4 regions of the Vibrio ponticus genome follow, and region 3 is predicted to be linked to each of the others. Evidence: predicted binding sites of a transcription regulator. Region 3 holds the regulator's gene; each other region holds the start of a gene.

Region 1 (7,568 bases), on a different replicon from region 3:
TGTTGTAGCGCCGCATCCTTGAGCAGGTTCAGTGTGTCAGTCGCTTGGCTATGTTGTTTGAGCAACGTCTGCGCGCGAGCGATGTTGCGCCCATGCTGCTGGGTAAAATGATTGCATGCTTGCTCGATTGGAGAGGCTTTCTCTAGCCAAAGCTGAATGCTGGTGCCATCTTGCTTTGCCTGCCAAAACAGCAGTAAACAAAGCTCAGCACTCGCCGTTGCGTCGGTATGATAAAAGGCTTGGGCAAGGCGCAGTTCAATTTCGAGCACATACTTGGCGGCTTTATCTAATTCCCCGCGGCAGATGGCAATGCGAGCTAATAAAGAATAGCTCTGCAACTGCAACTTATCAGGCATCTGTTTAGTTAATGAGAACGCCTGCTGTGCATATTCCTCCGCCTCTTCTAGACGATTCCAACTAAAGAGTAATTGGGCGCGCACGCGCAGCAAAAACTCGTACAGAGGGTCTTGGTTCAAATGCTGATCTTCAATCAATTTAAAGCCGCTTTCCTGCACATCAAATGCAGCTTGCAGATAGCCTTTTGCCACCAGAATTTCACTCTGTTGAGCAATAGCCCAAAGCGCTTGGTGATGAACTTGATATTGTCGTGCGAGTTTTTCGGTTTGCTGCATCAAAGGTAATGCGCGGTCAAGGTAGCCCAACACATGATTGACTTCGCCAATAACAGACGTGGCGACAATACGGCTATGGAAAGCTTGCCCATCAACCTGGCTCAAGGCTAATTCGGCGAGTTGTAACGCAAGTTCTGGTTGATTTTTGCTGACAGCAATCTGCGCCTTTAAAGCGTTAAATTCGCCAATATCGCTGTTATTTGTTGCGAGATGGGAGGAATCTGCATGATGTAAAATCAACTCAACGTCTTCATGGCGTTGTTGGCTTTGTGCGATCCATGCATGCAGCAGACACAAGGTGGCATTACGATAGATTTGCTCGCTACTCAAATGACTTAATATTTGCTGTAAATACTCGAGTTCACCACTGTTAAATAACTGCCAACCTGATTGCTGCAATATCTCGACGAGCATTTGTTCACAATCGGCTTGTTCTGCATGCCAGAGTGCTTGCTTGGGATTAGCGTGTGCTAGCCAAGCTTGCGCGGCAGTTTGATGCAGGACTAACTCTTGGTCAATGAGTTGGACTTTCCTTTCGTGGACCAAAAATTCTTTGAACAGGCTGTGGAAGCGAAACCAGTTATATTGCTCCTGAATCGGTTGAATAAACAGCCCAAAGCGTTGCAGGTTTTCAATCATACTTTGCGCATCACTGCGTTTTGTCACTATCGCCGCAAGGGTATGGTTGAATCTATCGAGTACCGAACATTGCAATAAGAACCGCTGAGTATCTTGGTCGGTATTGGCAAACACTTCCTCTATTAAATATTCCCACAAATGTGTTTGATTGAGCTCGCTAGGCTGCGTGTTTGCGGCAAGCGATGAGTGGTTTTGATAGCGGGTTTGCCATGCGATTAGCTCAAGTGCGGAAGGCCAACCTTCTACGTAATCAAACAATTGCTCCACTTTGCCTGCTTCAAGCGGGGTGTCAATTCGCTGCTCAAGGAAAGCTCGCGTCTCTTCTACATCAAAAGCCAACATATTCTGTTCAATTTCAATGACTAATCCGTGAATACGTAGGTTGGATATACCCAGAGGTGGCATTGAGCGACTGGTGATAAGTAGCGTGAGGTTATCTGGCATGAGTTTAATGAAATATTTCATTGCCTGATGTATTTCTGGGTCTTGAATATGATGGAAGTCATCAAGCACTAGATAACTGTTGGCTTTGTGTTTACTGATCTGCTTGAGCGCATCTGTAAGCAGCTCCATGACGCTCAGTTGCGGGTTTTGCTCGGCTAATTTGAGGGTGGATTTACAGGATTGGCTCGTCGCCTCATTCAATGCTGCAACAAAGTAACCAGCAAAACGGTAAGGTAGGTTGTCATTTTCGTCTATGTTGTACCAACCGACACTCTTTTCTACTTCAACGAACTGTACTGCTAGAGCAGTTTTGCCATAGCCAGCGGGTGCCCGTAGCAATATCAGTTTGTGTGGTTTATTTAGCGTTAAGCGTTGCTTGATTCTTTCACGCGCAATCAGCGACATGGTGTAGCTTGGGCGACTGAGTTTAGAAGGAATCCACATCCTGTTTTGATCCTTATACTCGATAAATTGAGTGTGTTTTAGCTTATGTTACGCGATAAAGCAGCATTAGATGTATTGCTGCTCAGTGGTGATGAATTAGAACAACGGCTACCTCACGCTTTATTACTCTCTACGCCTTAGTTATGTGATGGCTGTCACTTATTGGCTCTGTAAGGCAGAAAGTAAGCACAATTTATCGCTAATAACTGAATTACAGAGAGGCACTTTGTTGATCAAATTCACGAATTTGGGGATTAGTCTGGTTCGGTTATCAGGCGGAACGGCTGAGTAGTCTGGAATGAAAGTAGCAGTTTTAAGTGATACGTATCACTGAGTTGGGTGACTGAGTTAGCCTAAGAGTGATATTGGTCACGTGTTGTTTGGTTTTAAGCCCACTACGCCCCCCAATCTCCACCTTACGGGTTGAAGCTCTAGGATGATGTATCCCCGCTTATGCCTAAGCAAGATACGACTATCCTATTTGAAGTTATGGTTGGGATCGTGGCACCACTCGATGTAACTAGCTTAACGGCTAGCTTTTACTTCTGTAGTGCGACCGACCGTAACGTTTAGTTGTTTAGGCTCAGTACTGCCCAAGAATTGCTTATTAACTGGGTTATGACAGGGAAACGAGAGAGATTTCAACGATGAAACCGACACAGCAGATCCATTTCGATAAAGCTTCATTCCAAAACAGTGTAAAAAAACACCTTAGCTCAACTTACGCCACCACCATTGAAAAAGCGTCAAGCCGCGCTTGGTATTTGGCGATGGGGCGTGCCCTCGCAGAATTGACAACCTTTGACCTGTTAGAAACCGAACAAGATGACAAAATCCGTAACGCTAAAAGTGTGAACTATTTGTCACTTGAGTTTTTGATTGGTCGCTTAACGGGTAATAACCTGATTAGCATGGGCTTATATGAGCCAATTTCTCAAGCGATGGAAGAGCTGGGACAAAACTTGACTGACCTATTGGAAGAAGAGCGCGACCCTTCCTTAGGTAACGGTGGCTTGGGGCGTCTTGCCGCTTGTTTTATGGACTCGCTTGCCGCACAAGAATTCCCAACTGTGGGCTATGGTTTGCACTACGAATACGGTTTGTTCAAACAATCTTTTGAGCAATGCCATCAAAAAGAAGCACCCGATGCATGGCGTGGTGTAGAAGGGTATCCATGGGAAATTGCTCGTCCTGAACTGGCACAAGAAATTGGCTTTTACGGTCACGTTGAAGTGAGTCAGGATAATGGTCGTGAAGTGCGCCGTTGGGTGCCGGGCATGACCGTAAAAGCAATGCCGTGGGATATTCCAATTGTTGGTTATCAGAGCGATACGGTTTATCCATTGCGCTTGTGGGAGTGCCGAGCTATCGCGCCATTCTCACTTGAGAGTTTCAACAACGGTAACTATTTTGAAGCGCAGCATGCGCTGATCGATGCGGGTAACATTACTAAAGTTCTTTATCCAAATGATAACCATGAGAAGGGTAAAACGCTGCGTTTAATGCAGCAATACTTCCATAGCGCAGCCTCTGTGCGCGATATCTTGCGTCGCCATGAAGAAGCGGGTCATACCTTAGCTTCGTTGCCGAAATACGAAACCATTCAACTTAACGATACTCACCCAACCATCGCTATTCCTGAACTGATGCGTATTTTTGTTGATGAGAAAGGCATGGGTTGGGATGAAGCGTGGGCGATTTGTTCAAAAACGTTTGCCTACACCAACCATACGCTATTGCCTGAGGCGCTTGAGACTTGGAGTGAATCACTGATTCAACGTCTACTGCCTCGCCATATGGAAATCATTTACCACATCAACCACTTGTTCCTAAAAGAAGTGCGTGAGAAGTGGCCAGGCGATGTTTCAAAGCAGCGCAAGCTTTCTATCATTCAAGAAGGCTTCCACCGCATGGTGCGTATGGCGAACCTGTGTGTCGTTGGCTCTTATGCTGTCAATGGCGTTGCCGCCTTGCACTCAGAATTGGTTAAGCGCGATCTATTCCCTGAGTTCCATGAATTGTATCCGAATCGCTTACAGAATGTGACTAACGGCATCACGCCGCGTCGTTGGTTGAAGTTCTGTAACCCAGGACTAAGTCAATTGATTACGGACAAGATAGGCGACCAGTGGGCTGCGGATCTTGACCAACTCGAGGCGATTTCTCAATACGCCGATGATGCAGAATTTCAGCAGCAGTTTATGGCGGTGAAGAAAGCCAATAAGCAGCGTTTAGCGGATTGGGTAAAAGCCAACATGGACATCGAGCTCGATACCAATGCGATCTTTGATGTGCAGATCAAGCGTTTACATGAATATAAACGCCAACATTTGAATATGTTGCATATTTTGTCGCTTTACCATCGCCTGCTGAATGATGCTGATTTCGATATGGCGCCTCGCGTGTTTATCTTTGCTGCCAAAGCGGCACCGGGTTATCACTTGGCTAAGCAAATCATCTATGCAATCAATAAGATTGCCGAGAAGGTAAACAGCGACCCTCGCATCAACAACAAGCTCAAAGTGGTGTTCTTGCCGGATTACCGCGTCAGTATGGCAGAAATCATTATTCCAGCGGCGGATGTATCAGAGCAGATCTCCACAGCGGGTAAAGAAGCGTCGGGTACCGGTAATATGAAAATGGCGCTTAATGGTGCCTTAACCATCGGAACTATGGATGGGGCGAACGTCGAAATTCGCGAAGAAGTGGGCGATGACAACATCTACATCTTTGGTCTAGAAGTCGATGAAGTTGAACGCCTACATGCCTCTGGTTACAACCCATATGCTTACTACAATGCTGACCCATTGCTAAAAGCGTCGCTCGATCTCCTGATTGGTGATGAATTTACACCAGGTGAGCCGGGTAAGCTGGGCGCAACCTATGACAGCGTTTTAGATGGTGGTGATCCTTACTTAGTGTTAGCTGACTTTGCCTCTTATGTTGAAGCGCATGAAGCGATTGATGCGCAATATCGTGACCAAGCGGGTTGGGCGAAAAAAGCCATTCTAAATACGGCATTAGTCGGCAAGTTCAGCTCAGATCGCAGCATTAGAGATTACGTTAACAACATCTGGCAACTTGAAAGCGTTAAGCGCTAACGAGAAAAAGACCACCGTAAGGTGGTCTTAGTTTCCACATTTTACCGCTTTCGGAGAAGTTTATGATTAGTAATACCGTACTCAAACAGGTCGCTAGCTTGGCTCATATCGCTGACTCTTACATCAGCGCTTGGGGAACGCCAGCAGAGGTAGAGCCAGAGAGCATTGTGCGTTTGTTATCCTCGCTAGGTTATGACACCAGCAGTGATGAAGCGCTGTTAGCAAGTTGCAGCAAAAAATCTCAAAAGGAGGTGCTTGCGCCAGTTTTGGTACTCAAAGAGAACCAAGCGTTTGAGTTTTCGCTGAATATTGGTCAAAGCATCCGGGCAAGTGAGTTTAAATGGTCAATTCAAACTGAGCAGGGTGAGCACTTCTCTGGAGAAGTGAGTGCAAACGTTGTGCGTGATGAACGCACCACTGGGGGAGCGCTAGTGGTCGCTCTCCCTAGCGAGTTGCCTTGGGGATATCACCAACTCAGTGTCGAACGCAAAAGACGTAAAGCGCCTTATCAAGCCCGTGTGATTGTGACTCCGCAAGCTTGTTTCAAACAAGCAGCGATGGATCAGGGCAAAAAAATGTGGGGTCCAAGCATTCAGCTCTATACGCTTAAGAGCAGCCACAACTGGGGGATGGGCGACTTTGGTGATCTGAAACAATTGGTGGCAGAAATCGCCTCTCGTGGTGGTGATTTCGTCGGCTTAAACCCAATTCATTCATTGTTTCCTGCAAACCCGGAAGCAGCGAGCCCGTACAGCCCATCTTCGCGCCGTTGGCTTAACATTCTCTACATTGATGTGAGCTCAGTGCCGGAGTTTGCGTTGAGTAGCCAAGCTCAACAGGTTGTGGGTAGTGGAGAGTTTCAACAGCGATTACAACATGTGCGAGACACCCACTGGGTCAATTACAGCGAAGTGGCGGCGCTAAAAATGAGTATTTTGCCGTTACTGTTTGCTGAGTTTAAAGCACGTCATATCGAAGCCAACAGTGAACGTGCGCGCCAGTTTTTGGAGTTTGTTGAGCTTGGTGGTGACAGCTTGCTGCATCAAGCTGCCTTTGATGCTTTACATGCAGAGTTGCATCTGCAAGACCAAAGTATCTGGGGGTGGCCAGTATTCCCTGAGAAGTATCAGCGTTTTAGCAATAAAGCGGTTCAAGAATATATTGAGCAACATCGTGACCAAGTCCATCTGTATATGTATTTACAATGGGTGGCGGATTGCCAAGTGAAAGAGGCGCAACAGCTGGCTGAGAGCAAAGGCATGTCGGTTGGTTTATATCGTGACTTAGCGGTCGGTGTGGCGGACTCTGGTGCAGAAACTTGGGCTGATAGCGGTAATTTGGTGCAAGATATGAGTATCGGCGCTCCGCCGGATGTACTCGGTCCTCTAGGGCAAAACTGGGGCTTGCCGCCATTGAATCCTCAAACGCTGCAAGCTACAGGTTTCCAAGCTTATATCGATTTACTTCGCGCCAATATGAAGCATTGTGGCTCTTTGCGTATTGATCATGTGCTTGGTCTGTTACGTCTGTGGTGGATTCCAAAAGGTGAAAACGCCACTAAAGGTGCTTATCTCTACTACCCGGTTGAAGAAATGCTGGCAATATTGGCGCTTGAATCTCACCGTCATCAATGCAGCGTGATCGGTGAAGACCTCGGTACTGTGCCTGATGAAATCGTCGATAAACTGCGTGAAGCGGGTGTGCACTCGTACAAAGTATTTTTCTTTGAAACATCCAAAGAAGATGGGGGCTACCTGTCACCGGCACATTATGCTGGGCAATCTATGTCTGCACTCTGTACTCACGATATGCCAACCTTACGCGGTTTCTGGCATTGTGATGATCTTAAAATGGGTAAAGAGCTTGGGCTGTATCCGGATGAAGAGCAACTGCAAGGGCTGTTTGATGATCGTCTTAAGAGCAAGCAAGGCATTCTCGATTCAGTTGCATGGCACGGATATCTGCCAGAAGGTATTGGTCGTGATGCCTCTTTGGTGCCGATGGACAAACACCTAGCAGAAGCATTGCAACTGCATGTGGCTGCGGGCTCATCAACGCTACTGAGTGTTCAGCTGGAAGATTGGCTTGAGATGGATCAACCAGTTAACATTCCCGGCACAGTGAATGAATACCCGAACTGGCGACGTAAGCTATCGATGGACTTAGAACATATTTTTGGCTTGGATGCGGTTAATCATATCGCGGATAAACTTTCGCAGGTTAGAAGCAAGGCTTCTTCTTGTTAAGCAGATAAATCAGAGGGTAACGACTGATGTAGCAAAGTTTGATCTCAATGCTCACGTCGCGA
Region 2 (7,568 bases), 790 kb from region 3:
GCCGTAAGCAAAGCAAGCAGATTGTCACGGTAACTAATTGCCCAGTATTGGATAATGACCTTAATGCGATGTTGCCTGAGCTGTATCAGCTACTACAAGGCTTTACCCGCCAAGAATCGATTGGTCACGTAGAATTGGTCAAAGGCGATAACACCAATGTAATGGTGTTGCGCCACTTAAAGCCGTTGACCAACAAAGAGCAGCAGCAACTAGAAAGCTTTGCCTCACAACACAATGCTGCGCTTTACTTGATGCCGCAGGCGGAACAGTTGGATTTGGTGGTGGGTGAAGAAGCCCATTACCTTGAGGCGGGTGTGACGATTCCGTTTGCGCCGAATAACTTTATTCAGGTCAACCAAGTGGTGAACCAGAAAATGGTGGCACAGGCATTGGCATGGCTGGAACTGGATAAACAAGACCATGTACTCGATCTATTCTGTGGTTTAGGTAACTTCAGTTTGCCTATGGCAAAGCAGGTAAAATCGGTGATCGGCGTGGAAGGCGTCGATGCGATGGTGGAAAAAGCGACACAAAACGCCCAACTCAACCAGATTGATAATGTATCGTTCTATCAAGCAAACTTGGCAGAAGATATGTCAACACAGCCATGGGCAAGTGAAAAATTTGATAAGATACTGCTCGATCCAGCTCGAGCGGGTGCAAGTGGTATAGTAGAGCAGCTTTCTTGTTTGGGCGCACGCCGTGTAGTATACGTTTCTTGTAACCCAGCTACATTGGCGCGAGATAGCCAAAGCTTGTTAGAACAAGGCTACCAGTTGGAGAAACTCGGTATGCTAGATATGTTCCCTCACACGGGACACCTTGAGTCAATGGCATTATTTGTCATGCGCTAGGTAAAATAAAAAGTGAACTAACACAGGCTGTAATAGCCTATAAGACATGGTTAGTCGGTAAATAAAATCACTACTAGGACGAAAAAAGATGGTTGCGGTAAGAAGCGCGCATTTAAATCAAGATGAACAGTTTGAGCTAGATAAGTGGATTACTAGCTTAAAGCAGGAACAACAAACTGCTCAGCGCTTAACACAAGTTTATCATCAGTGTGAACAATACCTTCAAGGTAACGAGAACGCTCCACTGCTACTGTGGCGTGGTCGAGAGATGATTGAGATCTTGATTACGTTATCAATGGATAAACCAACGTTGATTGCAGCGCTGCTGTTCCCGTTGGTTTCCAGCGGTGCATTGCAGCGTGAGAAACTTGAAGAAGATTTCAGTAACGAGATCATCAAATTGATTGATGGTGTCGAAGAGATGGCGGCACTAGGTCAACTAAACGTGACCCTAGAGGGTAGTGCTGCCTCTGCTCAAGTCGATAACGTGCGCCGTATGCTGCTAGCAATGGTTGATGACTTCCGTTGCGTGGTGATCAAGCTGGCAGAGCGTATCTGTAATCTTATCGAAGTGAAAAAAGCGCCAGACGAAGTGCGTCGTGCAGTAGCAAAAGAGTGTGCCAATATTTATGCGCCACTTGCTAACCGCCTCGGCATTGGTCAGCTTAAATGGGAAATCGAAGATTACGCTTTCCGCTACCAGCAGCCAGAAACCTATAAGCAAATTGCCAAACAGCTTTCTGAGCGTCGTATCGTTCGAGAGCAGTACATCAAAGATTTCGTTGACGACCTCGTATCAGAAATGAAAACTTCAAGCATTAACGCAGAGGTGAGTGGTCGTCCAAAACACATCTACAGTATTTGGCGCAAAATGCAGAAGAAAGGCTTGGAGTTTGACGAGCTTTTCGATGTGCGTGCCGTGCGTATCATCGCGGACAAACTGCAAGATTGTTATGCCGCACTTGGCGTAGTGCATACCAAATACAAGCATCTACCGAACGAGTTTGATGACTACGTTGCCAACCCTAAACCCAATGGTTACCAATCGATTCACACTGTGATTCTTGGTCCGGAAGGTAAAACCATCGAAATCCAAATTCGTACCAAGCAGATGCATGAAGATTCTGAACTTGGTGTGGCGGCGCACTGGAAGTACAAAGAAGGTGGCAGCGGTCGCAGTGGTTACGATGAGAAAATTACTTGGCTACGTAAGCTACTGGATTGGCAAGAAGAGATGTCTGATTCAGGTGAAATGCTTGATGAAGTTCGTAGCCAAGTCTTCGACGATCGCGTCTATGCCTTTACGCCACGCGGCGACGTAGTCGATCTGCCAATGGGCGCAACGCCACTCGATTTTGCTTACCACATTCACTCGATGGTTGGTCACCGTTGTATCGGTGCCAAGGTCGGTGGTCGTATCGTGCCGTTTACTCACAAACTGCAAATGGGCGATCAGGTTGAAATCATCACCCAGAAAGAGCCCAACCCATCACGTGACTGGTTAAACCCATCAACAGGGTTTGTTACGTCAGGGCGTGCACGTGCCAAGATCAACGCTTGGTTCCGTAAGCAGAGCCGTGAGAAAAACCTCGAAGCAGGGCGTGAAATCCTTGAGCATGAGTTGGCGAAAATCGGTGCGACGCTAAAAGACGCAGAGCAGTATGCGCTCAAGCGTTTCAACATGAATACCTCTGATGAGCTATTCGTCGGCGTCGGTAGTGGTGACCTGCGTATTAACCAGATCATCAACCACATCAACGCGCTGGTAAATAAACCTACCGCCGAAGAAGAAGATCAGCAAGCACTAGAAAAATTGCTTGAAGCGGAAAACAAACCTTCAACCCCAACACGTCCAAATAAAGACGCCGTGGTGGTGGAAGGGGTAGATAACCTAATGACGCACCTAGCACGTTGCTGTCAGCCGATTCCAGGTGATGAAATCAAAGGTTACATCACTCAAGGTCGTGGTATCTCAGTGCACCGCGCCGACTGTGAACAGCTTGATGATCTGCGTCATCACGCGCCAGAGCGTATCATTGATACCGTCTGGGGCGCCGGTTTTGCCGGTACCTACATGCTGACACTGCGTGTCGAGGCAATGGAGCGTAGTGGTCTACTCAAAGAAATCACCACTCTGTTTGCCAACGAGAAAGTGAAAGTGAACAGCATGAAGAGCCGCGTCGATTACCGCAATCAATTGTCGATCCTAGATTTTGATCTAGAGGTCAGCAATATCGAGGTGGTGAATCGTTTGATTAGTCGGGTTGAGCAGATTAAAGATGTGATGCTGGTGAAGCGCCTCGGCTAAATTTTTCGTCGTATTTGGCTGTATCTCGTTGTTGTCTGCGTTGATTTCGCTCCATCACATAGTGGACTATGCTCAGGAGTCGAAATCAACTTGCCGCCTAGAGCTAGCAGCCAACTACTTAGAAAAATAGACATTTAGGCTAAGTTCTGATGGTTGCAGGGAATATCTCCATCGCATAGTAGGCTATGTTCAGGAGCATATTTTTACTGGCTGCCTAGCTACGACGCCAAATCTTTAGCGAAAAAGTTGTAGTGTGCGAGCTAACAGTCAACTACTTAGAAAAATAGACATTTAGGCTAAGCTCTGATGGTTGCAGGGAATATCTCCATCGCATAGTAGGCTATGTTTAGGAGCATATTTTTACTGGCTGCCTAGCTACGACGCCAAATCTATAGCGAAAAAGTTGTAGTGTGAGAGCTAAGAGTCAACTATTTAGAAAAATGGATAGTTAGAGTAAGCACGCGAGCCCCTGTATTGTCATTCCCTACAGTGAGGAACGAACGTGATAGGGAATCTCGCTTTTAAAAAAACATGCGGCTACGACTTAACGTTACGCGATAGAAAAAATTCAAGGTGAGTGGTTTGTGCTGCTCACCTTTTTGTTTATTAGCTGCTCGTACAACAGACGAGCAGAGGAGAAAAGTAATGAGTCATCCAATTGAACAGTTAGAACAGATCATGGCGACGCTGCGTGACCCGCAGAAGGGCTGTCCGTGGGATCGTAAGCAGACGTTTGACACTATTGTGCCGCACACGCTAGAAGAGACCTATGAAGTGGTTGATGCTATTCACAACCAAGACTGGTCGAATCTAAAAGAAGAGTTGGGCGACTTATTGTTCCAAGTTATCTTCTACAGCCAGCTAGCAAAAGAGCAGGGACTGTTTGACTTTTCTGCGGTGGTTGAGACAGTGAATGAAAAGCTAACACGTCGCCATCCGCATGTATTTTCCGATGTTGAGTTTGAATCCGATGAAGCAATCAACGCCAATTGGGAAGCGGAGAAAGCAAAAGAAAAGGCAGAGGCAGGCAAATCAGAGCAAAGTATTCTAGACTCAATACCAAACTCTCTACCTGCTTTATTACGTGCTACAAAGATACAGAAGAAGTGTGCTCGTTTTGGTTTTGATTGGGACTCATTAGGACCTGTGGTCGACAAGGTGCGTGAAGAGCTGGATGAGGTGCTTGAAGAGTCGATGCTTGCTGACAGCAAACAGGAGAATATTGAGCTGGAATTAGGCGATTTAATGTTCGCTGTGGTCAATTTAGCACGACATTTGGATACCAACCCAGAGGTGGCGTTAGCGAAAGCAAACCTAAAATTTGCTCGTCGTTTTGCCGGGGTGGAAGAAAAAGTTTATCAAGACGGAAAAAATTTATCGGACTGTAGCTTAGATGAACTTGAGCAATATTGGCAAAAAATTAAGCAAGAAGAACGGGGTATCGCGCTGTAATTAGGCTTATTTGGGATAAAATTGACTCATCCTATTTACAAGTTTAATTAATCTGAATCATTCACTTTGATTTGAAGCAAAAAATAATTAATAGTGGTGTGATAGATTTCACGTTGTGGCGGTAAGGGGCTTCTGGTATATTTACATCCCGTCCAGAAGAAATCCATTTTCCCTCATTCAACCAATTTCAGGTTAAACATGACGACAAATTACATTTTTGTTACTGGCGGGGTTGTATCCTCTCTAGGTAAAGGTATTGCAGCAGCATCTCTTGCAGCTATTCTTGAAGCTCGTGGTCTTAAAGTGACTATGATGAAGCTTGACCCTTACATCAACGTTGACCCAGGTACTATGAGCCCAACTCAACACGGTGAAGTGTTTGTTACAGAAGACGGCGCAGAGACAGACCTTGACCTTGGTCACTACGAGCGTTTCATCCGCACTAAGATGACTAAGCGTAATAACTTTACAGCAGGTCGTGTTTACTCAGACGTTCTAGCTAAAGAGCGTCGTGGTGACTACCTAGGTGCAACTATCCAAGTTATCCCTCACATCACAAACGCAATCAAAGACCGCGTGATCAATGGTTCTCAAGGCCATGACGTAGCGATCGTTGAAGTTGGTGGTACGGTAGGTGATATCGAGTCACTACCATTTATGGAAGCGATTCGTCAGCTAGCGGTTGAAATCGGCCGTGAACGCGCAATGTTCATGCACCTAACTCTAGTTCCTTACCTTGCAGCAGCAGGTGAAGTGAAAACTAAACCGACTCAGCACTCTGTAAAAGAGTTGCTATCAATCGGTATCCAACCAGATATCCTAGTTTGCCGCTCAGATCGTATGATCCCAGCGAACGAGCGCAAGAAGATTGCGCTATTCTGTAACGTTCCTGAGAAAGCGGTAATCTCAATGAAGGACGTAGATTCAATCTACAAGATCCCTCAACTTATCAAGTCTCAAGGTCTAGACGACCTAGTTTGTGCTCGTTTCGGTATCAACGCACCAGAAGCAGACCTTTCTGAGTGGGAACAAGTAATCTACGAAGAAGCGAACCCAACGGGCGAAGTAACTATCGGTATGGTCGGTAAATACATCGAACTACCAGATGCTTACAAGTCAGTAAACGAAGCATTGAAACACGCGGGCTTGAAAAATCGTCTAAGCGTCACTATTAAGTATGTAGACTCTCAAGATGTAGAGACTAAAGGTACTGAAGTTCTAGAAGGTCTAGACGCAATCCTAGTACCGGGTGGCTTTGGTGACCGTGGTATTGAAGGTAAGATCCTTGCTGCACAATACGCACGTGAAAACAAAGTTCCTTACCTTGGTATCTGTCTAGGTATGCAAGTGGCACTGATCGAATACGCGCGTAACGTTGCGGGTATGGAAGGCGCACACTCAACAGAATTTAATAAAGACACTAAGTACCCAGTGGTTGGTCTAATCACTGAGTGGGTTGATGCTGAAGGTAAAGTTGAAGAACGTACTGAATCATCAGATCTAGGCGGTACAATGCGTCTTGGTTCACAGCTATGTCACCTAGAGAAAGGCACTAAAGCTCGTGAACTATACGGTAACGCGACGATTCACGAACGTCACCGTCACCGTTACGAAGTGAACAACAACCTTCGTCCGCAAATCGAGAAAGCGGGTCTGAAAGTATCAGGTCTATCAGCGGACAAGAAACTAGTGGAAATGATTGAGAACCCGAACCACCCATGGTTTGTAGCGGCTCAGTTCCACCCAGAGTTCACTTCGACTCCTCGCGATGGTCACCCATTGTTTGCAGGTTTCGTAAAAGCTGCGGGAGAAAACTCGCGCGGTGAATTGAAGTAAGAAGTAAAAAGGATACGGGCAGTTGCGAAGGTTTGCGACTGCCCTTTAATTTCGACATTTATATTTATACGAGAGGAAACATTAATGTCTAAGATCGTTAAAGTTCTAGGTCGTGAAATCATCGACTCACGTGGTAACCCAACTGTTGAAGCTGAAGTACACCTAGAAGGCGGTTTCGTTGGTATGGCAGCAGCTCCATCAGGCGCTTCTACTGGTTCACGCGAAGCTCTTGAGCTACGTGACGGTGACAAATCACGTTTCCTAGGTAAAGGTGTTCTTAAAGCTCTTGAAGCTGTAAACGGCCCAATCGCTGAAGCTCTAGTTGGTAAAGACGCTAAAGACCAAGCTGCAATCGACGCAGTGATGATCGAACTAGACGGTACTGAAAACAAATCTAAATTCGGTGCTAACGCTATCCTAGCGGTTTCTCTAGCAAACGCTAAAGCAGCAGCTGCTGCTAAAGGCATGCCTCTATACGAGCACATCGCTGAGCTAAACGGTACTGCTGGTCAGTTCTCTATGCCTCTACCAATGATGAACATCATCAACGGTGGTGAGCACGCTGACAACAACGTTGACATCCAAGAGTTCATGATCCAACCAGTTGGTGCTAAGACTCTTAAAGAAGCTCTACGTATCGGTGCAGAAGTATTCCACAACCTAGCTAAAGTTCTTAAGTCTAAAGGCTACAGCACTGCAGTTGGTGACGAAGGTGGTTTCGCTCCAAACCTTAAGTCTAACGCTGAAGCTCTAGAAGTTATCGCAGAAGCTGTTGCAGCTGCTGGTTACGAACTAGGTAAAGACGTTACTCTAGCTATGGACTGTGCAGCATCTGAGTTCTTCGACAAAGAAGCTGGCATCTACAACATGAAAGGCGAAGGTAAAACTTTCACTTCTGAAGAGTTCAACCACTACCTAGCTGACCTAGCTAGCAAGTTCCCAATCGTTTCTATCGAAGACGGTCTAGACGAGTCTGATTGGGCTGGTTTCGCACACCAAACTCAACTTCTAGGTGACAAGCTTCAACTAGTTGGTGACGACCTATTCGTTACTAACACTAAGATCCTAGCTGAAGGTATCGAGAAAGGCATCGCTAACTCTATCCTAATCAAGTTCAA
Region 3 (7,568 bases):
GAGCAAGCGGTAGAGTTCGCCAATGATACTCGCTTTGGTTTGTCGGCAGGGTTAGTCTCCACCGATGACGCGGAGTGGGAATATTTTGTTGAGCACATTCGCGCCGGTATCGTTAACCGTAATCGTCAGTTAACCGGAGCCAGTGGCGATGCGCCATTTGGTGGACCGGGCGCATCGGGTAACTTGCGTCCAAGTGCTTATTACGCGGCTGACTACTGCGCCTACCCAATGGCTTCGATGGAAGGTGAGCAAACCTTGTTACCTGATAGCTTAAGCCCGGGTATCATCTTGTAAAAACTTAGACTAAGTCACATAGGTTAATACTCTAGTGACTTAGTCTTACACTACACTTGATTGACTTACTCAAAGAACAATAACAACACCCTACACCGAAACAAGGAGGCGCTATGACGCCAGATACATTGTTCCAGTCGCTATGGGAAGATTATACCTCACGCCTTTGCCCCTCAGCGGGTAATGTGCATAAGCTGCTGCAAGAAGATGAACCACTCATCAATGACCACATTGCCCTGCGTACCTTCAACTTAGCGCCAGTTGAGTTAGAGGTGTTAGCTAAACCTTTCTTAGCGTTAGGCTACCAAGAAGCTGGCGATTATCTGTTTGAAGCCAAAAAACTGGTCGCCAAGCACTATCAACACCCTGATCCAACTCAACCTAAAGTGTTTATTAGTCAACTTAAAGTCGAAGAGTGCTCTGCGCAGCTACAAACGATAGTCAAACAGTTGGTTGCTCAAGTATCCGCGGAGGATATGCAAGGTAGTGAGTTTTTGTACGCTGGTCGTCCTTGGCAATTGACGCATCAAGATTATCAACTGCTCGCACAAGAGAGTGAGTACGCCGCGTGGTTAGCCGCGCACGGTTATGGCGCCAACCACTTTACTGTGAGTGTTAATCAGCTCAATCAGTTTGACCAAGTGCAACAGGTGAATGACTATCTCAAAGCTTGTGGTTTTGTGATTAACCAATCCGGCGGAGAGGTAAAAGGTTCCCCCGATGTGTTGCTCGAACAATCGTCTACCATGGCAGATAAAGTTCAAGTGGAATTTGAGGATGGGGTAGTGCTTATCCCCGGAGGTTTCTACGAGTTTGCTAAGCGCTACCCAATGGCAGACGGTGAGCTTTACCCCGGCTTTGTCGCCGCATCAGCCGATAAGATATTTGAGAGTACCAACGGATAACGGAACGCTGCCGCTTACGGAGGTGGGAATGCTTCGCGCACGGAACGCTGCCGCTTACGGAGGTGGGAATGCTTCGCGCACGGAACGCTGCCGCTTACGGAGGTGGGAATGCTTCGCGCACGGAACGCTGCCGCTTACGGAGGTGGGAATGCTTCGCGCACGGAACGCTGCCGCTCACGGATGTGGGAATGCTTTGCGCACGGAACGCTGCCGCTTACGGATGCGGGAATGCTTCGCGCACGGAACGCTGTCGCTTACGGCTACGGGAATGCTTCTCACACGGAATGCTGCCGCTGACAGATATTGGAGTGCTTCGTGTATGGAACGGGGTTTAAGTTGTTTTATCTCGAAGTCCGATCTCGGAGCGAAGCGTTCCAAATTCTCGATTCCGCTAAAGAAAAAAGCCACCCGAGGGTGGCTTTTGTAATCTTATTCGCTCACAGGTGTGAATTAGCGAGTGCCGTACACAACGATAGTTTTACCGTGAGCAGAGATTAGGTTCTGCTCTTCTAGCATCTTCAAGATACGACCAACCGTTTCACGAGAACAGCCAACGATTTGACCGATTTCTTGACGTGTGATCTTGATTTGCATGCCGTCTGGGTGAGTCATCGCATCAGGTTGTTTCGCTAGGTTTAGTAGCGTTTGCGCGATACGACCAGTTACATCTAGGAATGCTAGGTCACCCACTTTTTGGCTAGTCACTTGTAGGCGACGTGCCATTTGCGAAGACAGACGCATAAGAATGTCTGGGTTTACTTGGATAAGTTGACGGAATTTCTTAAATGAAATTTCAGCTACTTCACAAGGAGACTTGGCACGAACCCAAGCTGTGCGCTCTTGATCTTCTTCAAATAGACCAAGCTCACCGATGAAATCACCTTGGTTTAGGTAAGAAAGGATCATTTCCTTACCTTCTTCGTCCTTGATAAGAACCGCAACAGAACCCTTAACGATGTAGTACAAAGTTTCTGCTTTCTCGCCCGCATGAATTAGCGTGCTTTTTGATGGGTACTTATGAATATGACAGTGTGAAAGGAACCACTCTAATGTTGGATCGGTTTGAGGTTTACCTAGAACCATAATATCTCACTTCCTCTGCAGGGTACGCTTGCGCTTTCCATGTTGTTGCTAAGCCCAAAATGGGGATAACTAGGATAAGAGCACTTTACTAGTGCTGCAAGCTATCTTGTGTTTCGGTTTCAAATAGTATCCTTTTTCCCAAAGGATTTCTTGATTTTAATCGGGTACAGGGTGCTATTTTATAAGCGAAAACGTGCACATGATCACGGTATGAAAAGTAATCGCGTTTATCGCTACCTAAATGACTTAAAAACGCGGACTTCAGAGTCTCGTCACGGTGCCTGATTTACCACAAAGGTAACAGGCACAATGCCGCCCAGGGGTAAGTATTCTCTAGGTCGTTTGTACGTGACTCGCTCAGTAATACTCACACTTTTAGGTGACTTGGGTTACGCTATTTAGCCAATTTTGCCCGTTTCTATTAACTGCTGAAGAATCGGTCTGACAATCAGTTCCATCGCAAAACTCATTTTGCCACCAGGGACAACGAGCGTGTTGTGACGCGACATGAATGACCCATCTATCATTGCTAATAGGTAGGGATAGTCAACGTTTTTGAAGCCACGTAAGCGGATTACCACAAAGCTTTCATCTAAGCTTGGAATCCCCTTCGCATCCAGCGGGTTGGAGGTATCCACGGTCGGCACACGTTGGAAGTTAATATGGGTGCGAGAAAATTGTGGCGTAATGTAGTTTAGGTAATCATCCATTGAGCGAACAATTGAGTCCATGACCGCTTCACGAGAATGACCTCGGTCACGAGTATCGCGGACGAACTTTTGAATCCACTCAAGGTTGACGATCGGCACCATGCCAATCAGAAAGTCGACATGTTGAGACACATTAACATCACCATCCACCACGCCGCCATGCAAGCCTTCGTAGAACAGAACATCACTGTCTTCTGGGAGCTCTTGCCATGGCGTAAAAGTGCCGGGCATTTGGTTGTAAGGCACCGCTTCATCAAAAGTGTGCAAGTAGCGACGGACTTTACCGCTGCCATCTTCACCGTATTGACGGAAAAACTCAGCCAGAGCAGGGAAGTCGTTCGCTTGCGGACCAAAGTAGCTGATATGGCGACCTTGTTCACGGGCTTTGCGGATCTCCACATCCATTTCAGGACGTGTAAAACGATGGAAGCTATCCCCCTCAACCCAGGCGGGTTTGATGTCCATCATATTGAACATCTTGCGAAAGGCTTCGGAGGTCGTGGTAGTACCCGCACCAGAAGAACCAGTGACGGCAATGATTGGATGCTTTGCTGACATGACAAACCCTGTCTAAAACTAACGTTCCTGTTAATAATTATGTTTGTTCCAAGTCAGTACTGCGCTGGGCAGACTTATTTGGATATCACAGCAATATAACATGCTTTAACTTTTTGTTTAAAAGATTCTACTGTGGGCATGGGTGAAGAAAATACGGTGTAGCGGCACAGAAGTGTCTATGCCGCATAGAGATTAGAATTTCTGTTTAAGCTGAATATCCACGGTTTCGTGCAACTCAGAATAGACAATCACTGCCTCGCCAGAAGCGAGCTGAGCTTTTACTTGATCGACTTTAGCTTGTAGTGAAACCTCAACCGCACCGTAGTCGGTTCCTTCACGTAGTACAAACTCACGAATTAAATTGTCTAGGGTATCGGCAGCAATTTCTTGCCAAGGGATAATCATAAATACCTCTTACTTTTATGATTGGGAGAGAGCCAGTCTTGCTGGCTCTAACATTATGCGGTTTTTAGTGGCTGATAGTAAGCGGGTAGCATCTCTTCTAGCCAGAATCTTGGTTTGAGCAGTGAGCCAGTGACAAAGCCGACGTGCCCGCCGTTATCCAGCAGTCGATAGTCGATATTGTCAGGCAGCACAAAGTGAGGGATCACCGCATCAGTCATAAAGGGATCATCTTTGGCGTGAATGATCTGGGTTGGCAGTTTGATCTGTTGCAGGCGATGGATGCCTGAGCAGCGCTGATAATAATCTTCTGCATCTTTAAAGCCATGCAGTGGCGCGGTAATCAAATCGTCAAAGTCGTATAACTTAGTCACGCGCTTAATGGTTTGGTAGGTGAGCCCAAGTTCACCTTTAAGTAGATGGTGCTTGCGCAGCGCGTTACGCTTGAGTGACTTAAGTAAGTAGGCTTTGTAGAGCTTCGAGAAACCTTGTTCAATACGACTTGAGCATGCTGAGAGGTCGAGTGGTGCCGAGATAATCGATGCGGCATTGAGCAGTGGTTCATCAGCATACTCAGCTAGATAGTTAGCCAGCATATTACCGCCGAGAGAAATGCCTACCGCAACTTTGGTCTGTTGAGGAAATTGCTGCTCAATGTGCTCTAAGAAGAAACGTGCATCTTCTACTTCACCGGAGTGATAGGCGCGTGGCAAGCGATTCGGCTTACCGCTACAACCGCGAAAATGCATCATCACCGATAGCCAACCTTGCTTGGCGAAGGCTGACATCAATCCATTGGCGTATGGGCTATAAAAACAACCCTCTAAACCATGAAACAGAATAAACAGCGGTTTGTTTTGTGCAGCATCGGAGTGGGGATCTTCACTCCAAGCAAGATCGATAAAATCACCGTCTGGGGTATCGAGGGTTTGCCAAATGGGTTCAAACAGCGCTTTTTTACGAATAAAACGTGGCGCTAGAGTTTGCATGTGGGGATTGGTCATGCCCGAGGCAGCAGTAAAGTTTGTCATAGCGTGTCAGTTGGGTTATCCGGTACAAAGGGTTGAGAGAAAATGGAGTAAAGGTGCTCTCCATCTAACTGACGACAATAACGCAGAGTTAGGGACTCATCATCGGCGTTGTGCAGAGTAAGCCCATTGATGCAATCAACTAAATCTGACTGTTGTTGCTTTTCTAGTTGTAGTTCAAATTGTAAGGTTTCACGATACAAGGTATCGGGCACATTACGTTTGAGTTTTCGGCGTAGTTCTCGGAAGCTGCTGAGAAGCGTTTCAGAGCGGCTCAAGCACTGTTCGACTTGAGCCCAATCTTGTGGCGCGATAGTCGCGCCTTGTTCATCCAGCCACTTGAGAAGCAGCAGGAGGTTAACGTTACCATGGTGATGGTTTTGCAGAGTTAAGCACGCTTCTTTCACTTCTCGCACACTGTAGTATTGCAAGCTAAACTGCCAAAGGCGTTCTAGGGTAAGTGAAAGGTATACGCGCTCATTACTCATTGATCACTGAACTCCTGTTCCATCTGCTCTAGCTCTTCTTGAAGAGCCATCCATTCCATTTCTACGTCTTCTAACTCAGCTTTGCTGGAGGCTTGTATCGCGAGAACTTGATTAAGTTTAGCCTTGTTTTCGGCTTCATACAGTGAGTTATCCGCTAATTGTTGCTCTGCATTGGCAAGTTGTTCACCTAATTTATCCATTTTCTCTTCGAGTTTGGACAGGTTTTTGCGAATTGGGGCAGTCAGTTTACGGAACTCGGCTTCGCGACGTTTTTGATCTTTTTTCGCTGCGGCACTGTTGGCGGTATTTTTCTCTGGTTGTTCCGCTTGTGCTTCACGACGATCCGCTTTTTGTTGCTCTGTCAGCCACTTGTAGTAGTCGTTCAAGTCACCATCAAATGGCGCTACTTGGCGGTCATGGACGAGGTAAAGGTCATCGGTGGTCGCACGCAGTAGGTAACGGTCGTGGGAGACAATCACCATTGCACCTTCAAAGGTTTGCAGTGCCATGGTTAATGCCTGACGCATATCCAAGTCCAAGTGGTTGGTTGGTTCGTCGAGCAGCAGCAAGTTTGGCTTTTGCCACACTATTAATGCCAATACCAAACGCGCTTTTTCACCACCAGAGAAAGGTGCCACTTTCTCCAACGCTTTGTCGCCTTGGAAGCCAAAGCTACCTAGGTAATCGCGCAGTTGTTGTTCGGTGTGTTTTGGCGCGATCTGCATCATGTGCTGCAAAGGCGTTTCTTCAGGGTGTAGTGTTTCTAACTGATGCTGGGCAAAGTAACCGATTTTTACCCCTTGAGAGTATGTCAGTTCACCGCTTTGAGGCTTATGCTCACCAGAGAGCAATTTGATCAGCGTCGATTTACCCGCACCGTTACGACCCAGTAGACCAATGCGGCTACCCGGTACGAGGTTAAGACGGATTTTCTCGAGAATTAGGTTATCACCGTAACCGGCTGATGCTTCATCCATCATAATGATTGGGTTTGGCAAGGCTTCTGGCTCACGGAATTCAAAACTAAATGGGTTATCAAACTGCGCAGGTAGCACTTTTTCCATTCGCTCAAGGGCTTTGATGCGGCTTTGTGCTTGGCGCGCTTTCGAAGCTTTGTAGCGGAAACGATCAATATAGCTTTGCATGTGTGCCATATGCTTTTGCTGTTTGGCATACATAGCTTGTTGCAGGATCAGTTTCTGCGCACGTTGATCTTCAAACGATGAGTAGTTACCGGTGTACTCATTCAGCTTTTGGTTTTCAACGTGAATGATGCGACCGACGATTGGGTCAAGGAAATCACGGTCGTGTGAGATCAGCACTAATGTACCTGGATAGTTTTGTAGCCAGCGTTCTAGCCACATTACCGCATCTAAGTCCAAGTGGTTGGTTGGCTCGTCGAGCAATAGCAGGTCAGAGCGGCATAGCAGTGCTTGCGCAAGGTTAAGACGCATACGCCAACCACCAGAGAACTGAGTGAGGTGCCAACTCATCTGTGGCTGAGTAAAGCCCAGACCATCCAAGAGTTCTGCCGCACGAGCACGAATACTGTAGCCACCGATGGTTTCGATTTTGCCATGCAGCTCAGCGACGAGTGTGCCGTTATCCGCTTGCTCAGCTTGCGCCAGTTGTTGCTCAAGGGCGCGGTACTCACGATCACCATCAATCACATATTCAAGTGCGGTTCGGTCAAGTGCAGGGGTTTCCTGAGCGACCCAAGCTAACTCCCAGTGCGCTGGTTTGCTAAAATTACCAGCATCAATAGAAAGTTCATCTTTGATCAAAGCAAAGAGGGTCGACTTACCACAACCGTTCTTACCCACTAGACCGACTTTATCGCCAGGGTGGATGGTTGCAGATGCATTTTCTAGCAGGGGTTTACCGCCGCGTAGCAATTGAATATCAGAGAAGGTAATCATAGAGTTTTGTTTTTTCTTTAATCGTTTCCGCACGCATAGTAGGAGGATTGGTCGAAAAAGTCGATCATTGCGTTATCCCTCTCAACCGCGTATAACAAAATGATAACGAAAATAAAAGGAATGCTGTACAAGTAATGGATTTATCAGCTACTGCCCAGTCGAAAGTACTAGTTATTTACGC
Region 4 (7,568 bases), 2.0 Mb from region 3:
CCGATGCGCGTTTAGCTTGGATAGATCGCAACATTCCGGCTATTGAGGAAGCGACGTTTGGTCCTTTAACCGCTCAGTTTACGCCGGTGATCGTTAACGAGCTGTCACGTCGGCAGTGGCGTGCAACGCAAGAGGCACTGGCAAAAGAAAAAGCACTGAAAAAGCTCAACTTAGCTGAGCAGATGACGACTCTCGGGCAACTGGCTGCGGGCATTGCGCATGAGCTAAACAACGCTATTGGTGTGGTAAGTAGCAAATCTGAGCGGCTAGAGAGCGTGATTGTTAATCTGCTGGAAGAGCTGCATCCAGAAGCGAGTCAGTTTTTTGATCACGGCTTATTGTATGGACAAAAAAGTACGTCTAGTGATGTGCGACAACGGGCAAAGGAGATAGAGCGACGCTATGGTTTAGATCGAGCTACGGCAAAAGATCTTGCTCGAGCACTGCCAAGCGATCAGCTCTCTCAACATTGGCTACGCAATCCTCAGTTGGCAGTCAAGTATTGGAAAATGGGGCGGGATTTGCATGATCTGCGCTCGGCGTCAAAACATACGGTTGGGATTGTACGCTCAGTAAAACAGTTAGGGCGCGCCGATATTGATACGGTAGAAGAGGTTGATATTAATGAAAGTATCAATCGTGCTGTTGCGTTATTACAAAGTGATTTACGCCCCGTTGCAGTGAGGATAAGCCCGGGAGAGTTGCCAAAATTCAAAGGGTCGCAAACTGAGTTGGTGCAAGTTTGGATCAATATTATCAAGAACGCATGCGATGCGATGACCCAGACCAAAAAGCCGAAAGTTGAAATTAAAACCCGTTTAAATCGTAATCGAATATTAGTCACGATTACGAATAATGGACCTGAAATAGATTCAAATACTCGTAGACGAATATTTGACCCTAATTTCACCACAAAAAAAGGAGGGTTATCGTTTGGCTTGGGATTAGGACTCTCTATTGTCAGAAGAATTGTCTCGGGATATGGCGGGTCTGTCGCGGTTAAAAGCGAACCACATCAAACTATTTTTCGAATTAAATTACCTATCGAGGATTAACATGGACAAGCTAAATGTAATTTGTGTCGACGACCAACGAGAGGTTCTGAGCGCGGTATTGCAAGATCTTGAGCCATTGGCTGAATGGCTCAATATTGAAGATTGCGAATCAGCTGATGAAGTGTTAACGCTTATGGATGAGCTGGACTCGGAAGGCGAGTATATTGCGCTATTGGTCTCAGACCATGTGATGCCGGGCAAAACGGGCGTAGAGTTACTGACTGAAGTGAGTTGTGACCGACGCTTCAGCAAGACTAAGAAGATATTACTCACCGGGCAGGCGACACATAGTGACACCATTCAAGCGATTAATACCGCTGGTATTAATCAATATTTTGAAAAGCCATGGCAAGCCGATCAGTTATTAGAGGCGGTTATTCGTCTTGCAACTGAATATATATTCGATTCAGGCTTAGATTACACCGAGTACCATAGTTATTTAGATCAACAAGTGGTTTTAGAGAAATTGAGAATGTAGTGTGAATATTTAGGCGCTCTGTTTGTCAACAGGGCGCTTTCGTTTAGCACATATAAATAAGTATTAACTCGATAGTGAGTAAATTTTGCGAGTGAGTTATGAAGATTTTGTGAACTGCTAGAGTTTTCTAAACTTAAGTATGAACAAAAATAACGCAAACAATACTTTGGAGGAGGATATATTTTAGTGGTCGTAATATAATGCATGCTTGCTTTGAATGGATACGAAATTTGATATCACGATGCAGTATGATCCAAAAAATTCTATAAAGATCTCTATTGATACTCTGGCTGTGGGTATGTTTGTGACAGCGATAGAACATAGTCAGCGTGTTAACCTTTCCAATGCTGGTCGAGTTTCTAATGCCAATGCCATTCAACAATTGAAAAATAACGGCGTTAAGCTTGCGTGGGTTGATCAAACACTTTCGGACAAACGTTGCCAATTTAAACCTGTTGAAGAGGGTGTTGAACCAGCACCAGCTCAAGAAGTTACGCTTCAATCTTATATTCGACCTAAGAGACAGAGTCGTTTTGCTCAGCAAAAGCGTGCGTCTAAACTTATTTACGAAGCTCGTGGTCTGGTGCAAAAACTTATCTCCGACACATTCGAAGGTAAGGTTATTCATGTTGATGAGATTGATCAATGGGCGGACGATGTCATTGAATCAGTACTGATTGATTCTGACGCGCTGCAATGTGTTTCCGCTTTGCGAGATAAAGATAAGTACCTTTTAGAGCACTCTGTCAATGTCGCCTGTCTACTGGTTAGCTTTGGTAAACATCTTGGCTTGCCAAAAGAGACACTTAAGCAAGTTGCGATTGGCGGCATTATCCACGATGTTGGCAAGATTAAAGTCGATGATGCAGTACTGCATAAACCAGCTAAGCTCACCGCAGAAGAATTTGAACACATGAAGCTTCACCAAGTGTTCGCTAAAGATATTATCGATAATGTTAAAGGTTTAAGCAGCATCGCTCGTGATGTTTGTCTCATGCACCATGAAAAACTCGATGGTTCAGGCTATCCGGCAGGTTTGACCGCTGAACAACTGCCACTGCATGGACGGATGAGCAGCATAGTGGATATTTATGATGCGTTAACCGCGGACCGCTGTTACAAACGAGGCATGAGTTCGGCAGAAGCATTTAAGATTTTGCTGAGTCTAAGTGGCAACCATTTAGATAAGGATCTGGTGTATAAATTTATCAACTGTATCGGTGTCTACCCGGTGGGGTCGATAGTTGAGCTAAGCGATGGTCGAATTGGCATTGTTTGGACGTCGAATCAAGACGAACCGTTGAAACCAGAGATCAAATGTTTCTATTCACGCAAGTACAAGCGCTTCATTGAAGTGAGTTTTGTCGACCTTAAACACAGCGCAGTCAAGATTGAAAAAGCGGTTGCTCCGCATACATTGGAGATTGACCCGAAACCATTTTTCGACCTTTGATCGTTCTATTCTTCACTGTAGTTTTTATACAAAAGGCGCCAATTGGCGCCTTTTGCTTATCAGTACAACTCAGTACTAAGGGTTTATACCGCCAAATACACTAGCGGAATATCTGGATTGATCACCTCTAGCGTTGACTGGGTATCAGCCAGATGACTGATGCTACCATCACTCATTTCTACCAGTGCTGCTGACTCAATCTCTGTAAAGCTCTGTCCAGCTAAAAGAATTTGGCAAAGCGCAACTTGCAGTGGTGGTAGGCTAGGGTTGAATGCAGCGTTTTCGGCATAACTACCTTGATATACCGAGCCATTTTTCAGTTTGATTGCTACGCCACTTAAGTTTTTGGTATATGGCGCATGGCTGCGGTTAAGTGCTGCCAGTGCAAGTTTGGCAAGGCTGTCTTGCTCTTCGGCTTGCTTGCCGTGATCAACCAGCGACATCAAACCTGATTCGACGCCAAGATCGGCAGGACCAAATGATTCAGGCAAGTATTGCTGCAACGTCATCTCTGCACGTTCAGGCAGTTGAACAATCAGCTTGTCAGCGGTAGTCAGCTCGTTCATAAATTGACGGCAGTGACCACACGGGCTGAAGTTAATTGTAATATCACTTAAGCCTTGTTCGCCTTTCATCCAAGCATGGCTAATCGCAGATTGCTCGGCATGAACGGTTTGACCTAATTGCGCGCCATTAAGCTCAAGGTTGGCACCAAAGTATAGACGACCTGTTAAACCACGAACGATAGCGCCAACGTAGAAGTTTGAAATAGGCGCGTATGAATAGGCAGCAGCAATAGGGAGCAATGCGACGCGAAGCTTAGCATCTTCCATATCGGAGAGTGCTAATAGCTCATTGTATTGCTCTGGACTAATTGTCGCATCAAAGCTTTCCGCCATCACGATAGGAGAAAGGTAATCAGCTACGTTGGATGGTAGAGTTTGCAATGCTTGCTCGATACGGCTTCTCATAAGAAATCCTTTAGTAATTCTATTTCGATTAGAAAGTGAACTTTCGTTATCTTTGAATTTACATTCTATGTCGATATTGGGAATAAACCGTGACACAGATCATTATACAAAATGCAACGGATTACATTATTACATAGTTAGAGTGAGGTCACACAAGTAGTGTGACCTTATCGTGTCTGATTGGTTGAATTGTAGTCTATGCGCTTAGCCAAAGCGCAAAAGCGAAGAAGCTTGGGGCGATAATGGAAGTGATAACACCACAAAGAACTAAGGCAAGTGAGCTAAATGCCGCGTCTTCACCATTCTTCTCAGCGCAGGTTGCGGTGCCAAGCGCGTGAGATACGGTACCCATGGTCAAGCCTCTGGCAACTGGGTGGGTAATGTTGAGCATGTTGTAGATTGGGTAGGCGAGAATCGCGCCAAACAAGCCAACGAGCAAAACCAAAATCGCCGCAATTGCCGGTTCGCCACCTAAGTTACGCGACACTTCCATTGCGATTGGGGTGGTGACTGACTTACCTAGTAGACTCGCAATCAGTGATAGGTCGGTTTTAAGCGCTACGGCGATAAGGGTACTTGTGAGCATCGACATAATACTCCCCACACCACATGCCAACATGACAATCCGCCAGTTTGCTCGAATTTGAGGTAACTGTTCATAGAGAGGGTATGCCAACGCCACGACTGCAGGTTGCAGAGCAAAACTCAGCCACTCATTGCCCGCATAATAGGTTTCGAAGGGCACTTTGAAGTAAGTGAGGATTGGGATCAGTATTGCAATGCAGATAAGCAGTGGGTTCATTATCGGCGTATTGCATTTTCGGCTAATCCAACGGGCAATAAAAAAGGTGATGATTGTTGCGAGCATCCACATCATTTATTACCTCGCTTCAATAGTCGATCGAGCATGAGACCTAATACAACAAGGACGATAAATGTACCACCGACCGCAGCTGCGAGTATCGGTAACGCGTTGTGGATCAGGGTATCGAAATGATCCATTAAGCCGACACTGATTGGTACAAAGAGCAAAATCATGTAGCGGATAAATAAATTGGCGCTGGGTTGAACCCAATCGCCAGGTACTAAGCCACTTGCCATCAATCCAAACAGGATCAGCATGCCAATGATACTACCCGGAATCGATGTTCCGAGTAGGCTTTGAATGTTAACGCCAGCTAGAAGGCAGAGCAGGATCAACCCCATAGAGACGGCATATTTAAGTATTTTGTTAGCCATTTTGGTGCGCCGTTAGCGAAAAATCACCGAGAAAAGTAGAAATTAAGAGACAAGTTTCTCGACGTACTGGTACACAGATTTTAATAGTGCAATCTTCTTTGTATCACTCTCATGTTCGTGAACTAAGTTTTCAAGATTTATCATGTAGTCGTCTATGCGACTTTGGAAGTAGTCACGAGAGTGGTTCATCCACTTTTGTTGCTCTAGCTCACTCAAAGTCCAAGGGAAGTTACGCGCGCGATATCTAAATAGCAGTGGCTCGATGCGAGGGTCACTGAAACTAATATCGAGATCGGCTAACTGCTCCGCTGGTGTTTGGCGAATAATGTCCATCGCGGCACGGTCCGATGGTGAGAAGAAATTGTCGTAAAGTTGGCTATCAACGTCAGCGCTGTTTTCAAACTCACGGTCAACGCCAAACACGGCAATCAACTTTTCGCGAATTTCTGGATGTTGGCGAAGTCGTTGTAAATTTTCCAAGCATTGTTCACGGTTAATGCCGATCTTCTCTGCATTCTCCGCAGTCAATGTTTTTGCCGGAGCGAGGATAGGGCACTTATTAATGTGCACCAATTTTACCGGGACTGGCAACTCATCTTCGGCTAAATCGCTATGTTTGGTGTAAAGACGTTCGCGCAGCGTGTCAGCATCGAGGTCGAGGATGGCTTGCGGGTCTTTTGCAAGATCAACGGTGATTACCGCATTTTGGTTGGTTGGATGCCAAGCAACAGGCACAATCCAGCTGGTGTAATGACACTCTTTACCCAACATGCCTGATACATGCATCAGCGGGGTCATATTGACGATATCGATCAGCTCATTGAGCTTGCGTTTATGGCGCATACTGAGGAAGTAATCGAACAGTTTTGGTTGCGCCGCTTTGACTTTTTTCGCCATTTCGATGGTGGCAATTACGTCAGCCATCGCATCATGGGCATTACTGTGTTCAATGCCGTTTGCAACAGAGAGGTGTTCGAGTTTAAAGCTGATAAAACCTTCTTCATTTTCTGGCCATTCAACGCCATCGGGGCGAAGTGCATGGCAGGCGCGCATCACATCTAATAGATCCCAGCGTGAATTACCGTTTTGCCAACTCCAGGCATAAGGATCGATAAAGTTACGGTAGCAAGTGTAGCGCGTTACTTCATCATCAAAACGAATACTGTTGTAGCCAAGGCTAGTGGTATTTGGCGTGGCGAGTTGCTGATGAATTTGGGCGATAAATTCGGGCTCTGGTAGACCTTTACTCGCCGCTAATTGAGGCGTAATACCAGTAATGAGCGCCGCTTCTGGAGAAGGCAAATAGTCCGATGGTGGTTGGCAATAGATAACAAGAGGCTCACCAATGATATTGAAATCCATATCCGTGCGAACGCCTGCAAATTGGCTCGGACGATCTTTAGCGGGACTGGTTCCCCACGTTTCGTAGTCGAAGAAGAAAAACGTAGGTTGGTGCTCTTGTTGCATTGTATTTTCCAAACACATATTAACTATCTCACTATTAGACCACTGAGGCGCTTGCTAAGCAATCGAGTGATGCGTCAAACGCTGATTTTTCAAGCCTTTTACTATCGGTTAAGAGACAGCATGAAAATCAAATTTAGGCAAAGGATTGAAATTAAAATTAATCACTGTATATTTGTACAGTCCAATGATGATTTTCATTGAAATAGGGAGGTTTAGTCATGAGAGAGTCGCTAAGAAACAAAGTCATTCAGGTTTGCCAAAAGAAAATAACGCAGAAAGGCGACAACGTTGGTGTGTCATTTTATGCATTTTTTGCCAACAAAAATGACGATCCAGAATTACTGATAGAGGCGGCGACGTGGTGGATCCAAACTCATCAACTCGACCACTTTGAAAAGGCAGTTAAAATTGTTGCCATGGTTGAATCCGGTCAATAATGGTTCTTCTCGATTTAGCAAAGTATAGGTCGCGATTGTAACGATTAACGGTGACAGTTAAACGACAGATTCTCCCTCTAAGTGATGTGTTTCACTTGGATCGTCTGCAAACCTTTGGCGGATAATCATCATTTCATTTAGGTTCGCGAGCAGTACATCAACGCAAAGAGGGTCAAACAATGAACCGGATTTCTGCTTGACGAAAGCAACCACCTCTTCCAGCGGCCAAGGCTCTTTATAGGGACGTCTCGTCAACAACGCATCAAATACATCCGCGAGGGTAACAATTCGTGCTTCCAGAGGGATATGTACCCCCGATAGACCATCAGGGTGCCCTGTACCATCGTAAGCTTCGTGGTGGTGGCGGATGATGTTTTTCAGGAATGTCACATCTTCTGAAGGGATGTTGGTGAGATCTGCCATATTGACCACATTAGTAATAATTTCTTCACCGTAAATGGTGTGTTG

Evidence for each region. Region 3 encodes CRP, which controls carbon source genes, mostly activating them, when cyclic AMP is high. Its sites were predicted from a motif close to TGTGANNNNNNTCACA; they were not measured.
Region 1: GZN30_RS15185 (glycogen/starch/alpha-glucan phosphorylase) is a predicted target of CRP. The motif match lies at 2,518-2,533, and genes of this name have one in related genera.
Region 2: GZN30_RS10515 (CTP synthase) is a predicted target of CRP. The motif match lies at 4,712-4,727, and genes of this name have one in related genera.
Region 4: cdd (cytidine deaminase) is a predicted target of CRP. The motif match lies at 4,095-4,110, and genes of this name have one in related genera.

The regions. Positions count from the first base shown of each region.
Region 1 covers NZ_AP019658.1:134,274-141,841, forward strand. The annotation lists gene malT (HTH-type transcriptional regulator MalT) at 1-2,159, opposite strand, end outside; gene GZN30_RS15185 (glycogen/starch/alpha-glucan phosphorylase) at 2,807-5,260, shown strand; gene malQ (4-alpha-glucanotransferase) at 5,323-7,506, shown strand.
Region 2 covers NZ_AP019657.1:2,371,804-2,379,371, reverse strand. The annotation lists gene rlmD (23S rRNA (uracil(1939)-C(5))-methyltransferase RlmD) at 1-854, shown strand, start outside; gene relA (GTP diphosphokinase) at 943-3,162, shown strand; gene mazG (nucleoside triphosphate pyrophosphohydrolase) at 3,808-4,614, shown strand; gene GZN30_RS10515 (CTP synthase) at 4,813-6,450, shown strand; gene eno (phosphopyruvate hydratase) at 6,535-7,568, shown strand, end outside.
Region 3 covers NZ_AP019657.1:3,159,912-3,167,479, forward strand. The annotation lists gene astD (succinylglutamate-semialdehyde dehydrogenase) at 1-294, shown strand, start outside; gene GZN30_RS14260 (DUF1338 domain-containing protein) at 408-1,199, shown strand; gene crp (cAMP-activated global transcriptional regulator CRP) at 1,650-2,282, opposite strand; gene GZN30_RS14270 (phosphoribulokinase) at 2,681-3,550, opposite strand; gene GZN30_RS14275 (YheU family protein) at 3,743-3,955, opposite strand; gene GZN30_RS14280 (hydrolase) at 4,009-4,983, opposite strand; gene GZN30_RS14285 (TIGR02444 family protein) at 4,980-5,468, opposite strand; gene GZN30_RS14290 (ABC transporter ATP-binding protein) at 5,465-7,387, opposite strand; gene kefG (glutathione-regulated potassium-efflux system ancillary protein KefG) at 7,522-7,568, shown strand, end outside.
Region 4 covers NZ_AP019657.1:1,157,476-1,165,043, forward strand. The annotation lists gene GZN30_RS05090 (ATP-binding protein) at 1-1,055, shown strand, start outside; gene GZN30_RS05095 (response regulator) at 1,057-1,533, shown strand; gene GZN30_RS05100 (HD-GYP domain-containing protein) at 1,775-2,986, shown strand; gene cdd (cytidine deaminase) at 3,070-3,957, opposite strand; gene GZN30_RS05110 (LrgB family protein) at 4,154-4,831, opposite strand; gene GZN30_RS05115 (CidA/LrgA family protein) at 4,831-5,196, opposite strand; gene sbcB (exodeoxyribonuclease I) at 5,239-6,663, opposite strand; gene GZN30_RS05125 (DUF6500 family protein) at 6,882-7,100, shown strand; gene GZN30_RS05130 (HD domain-containing phosphohydrolase) at 7,158-7,568, opposite strand, start outside.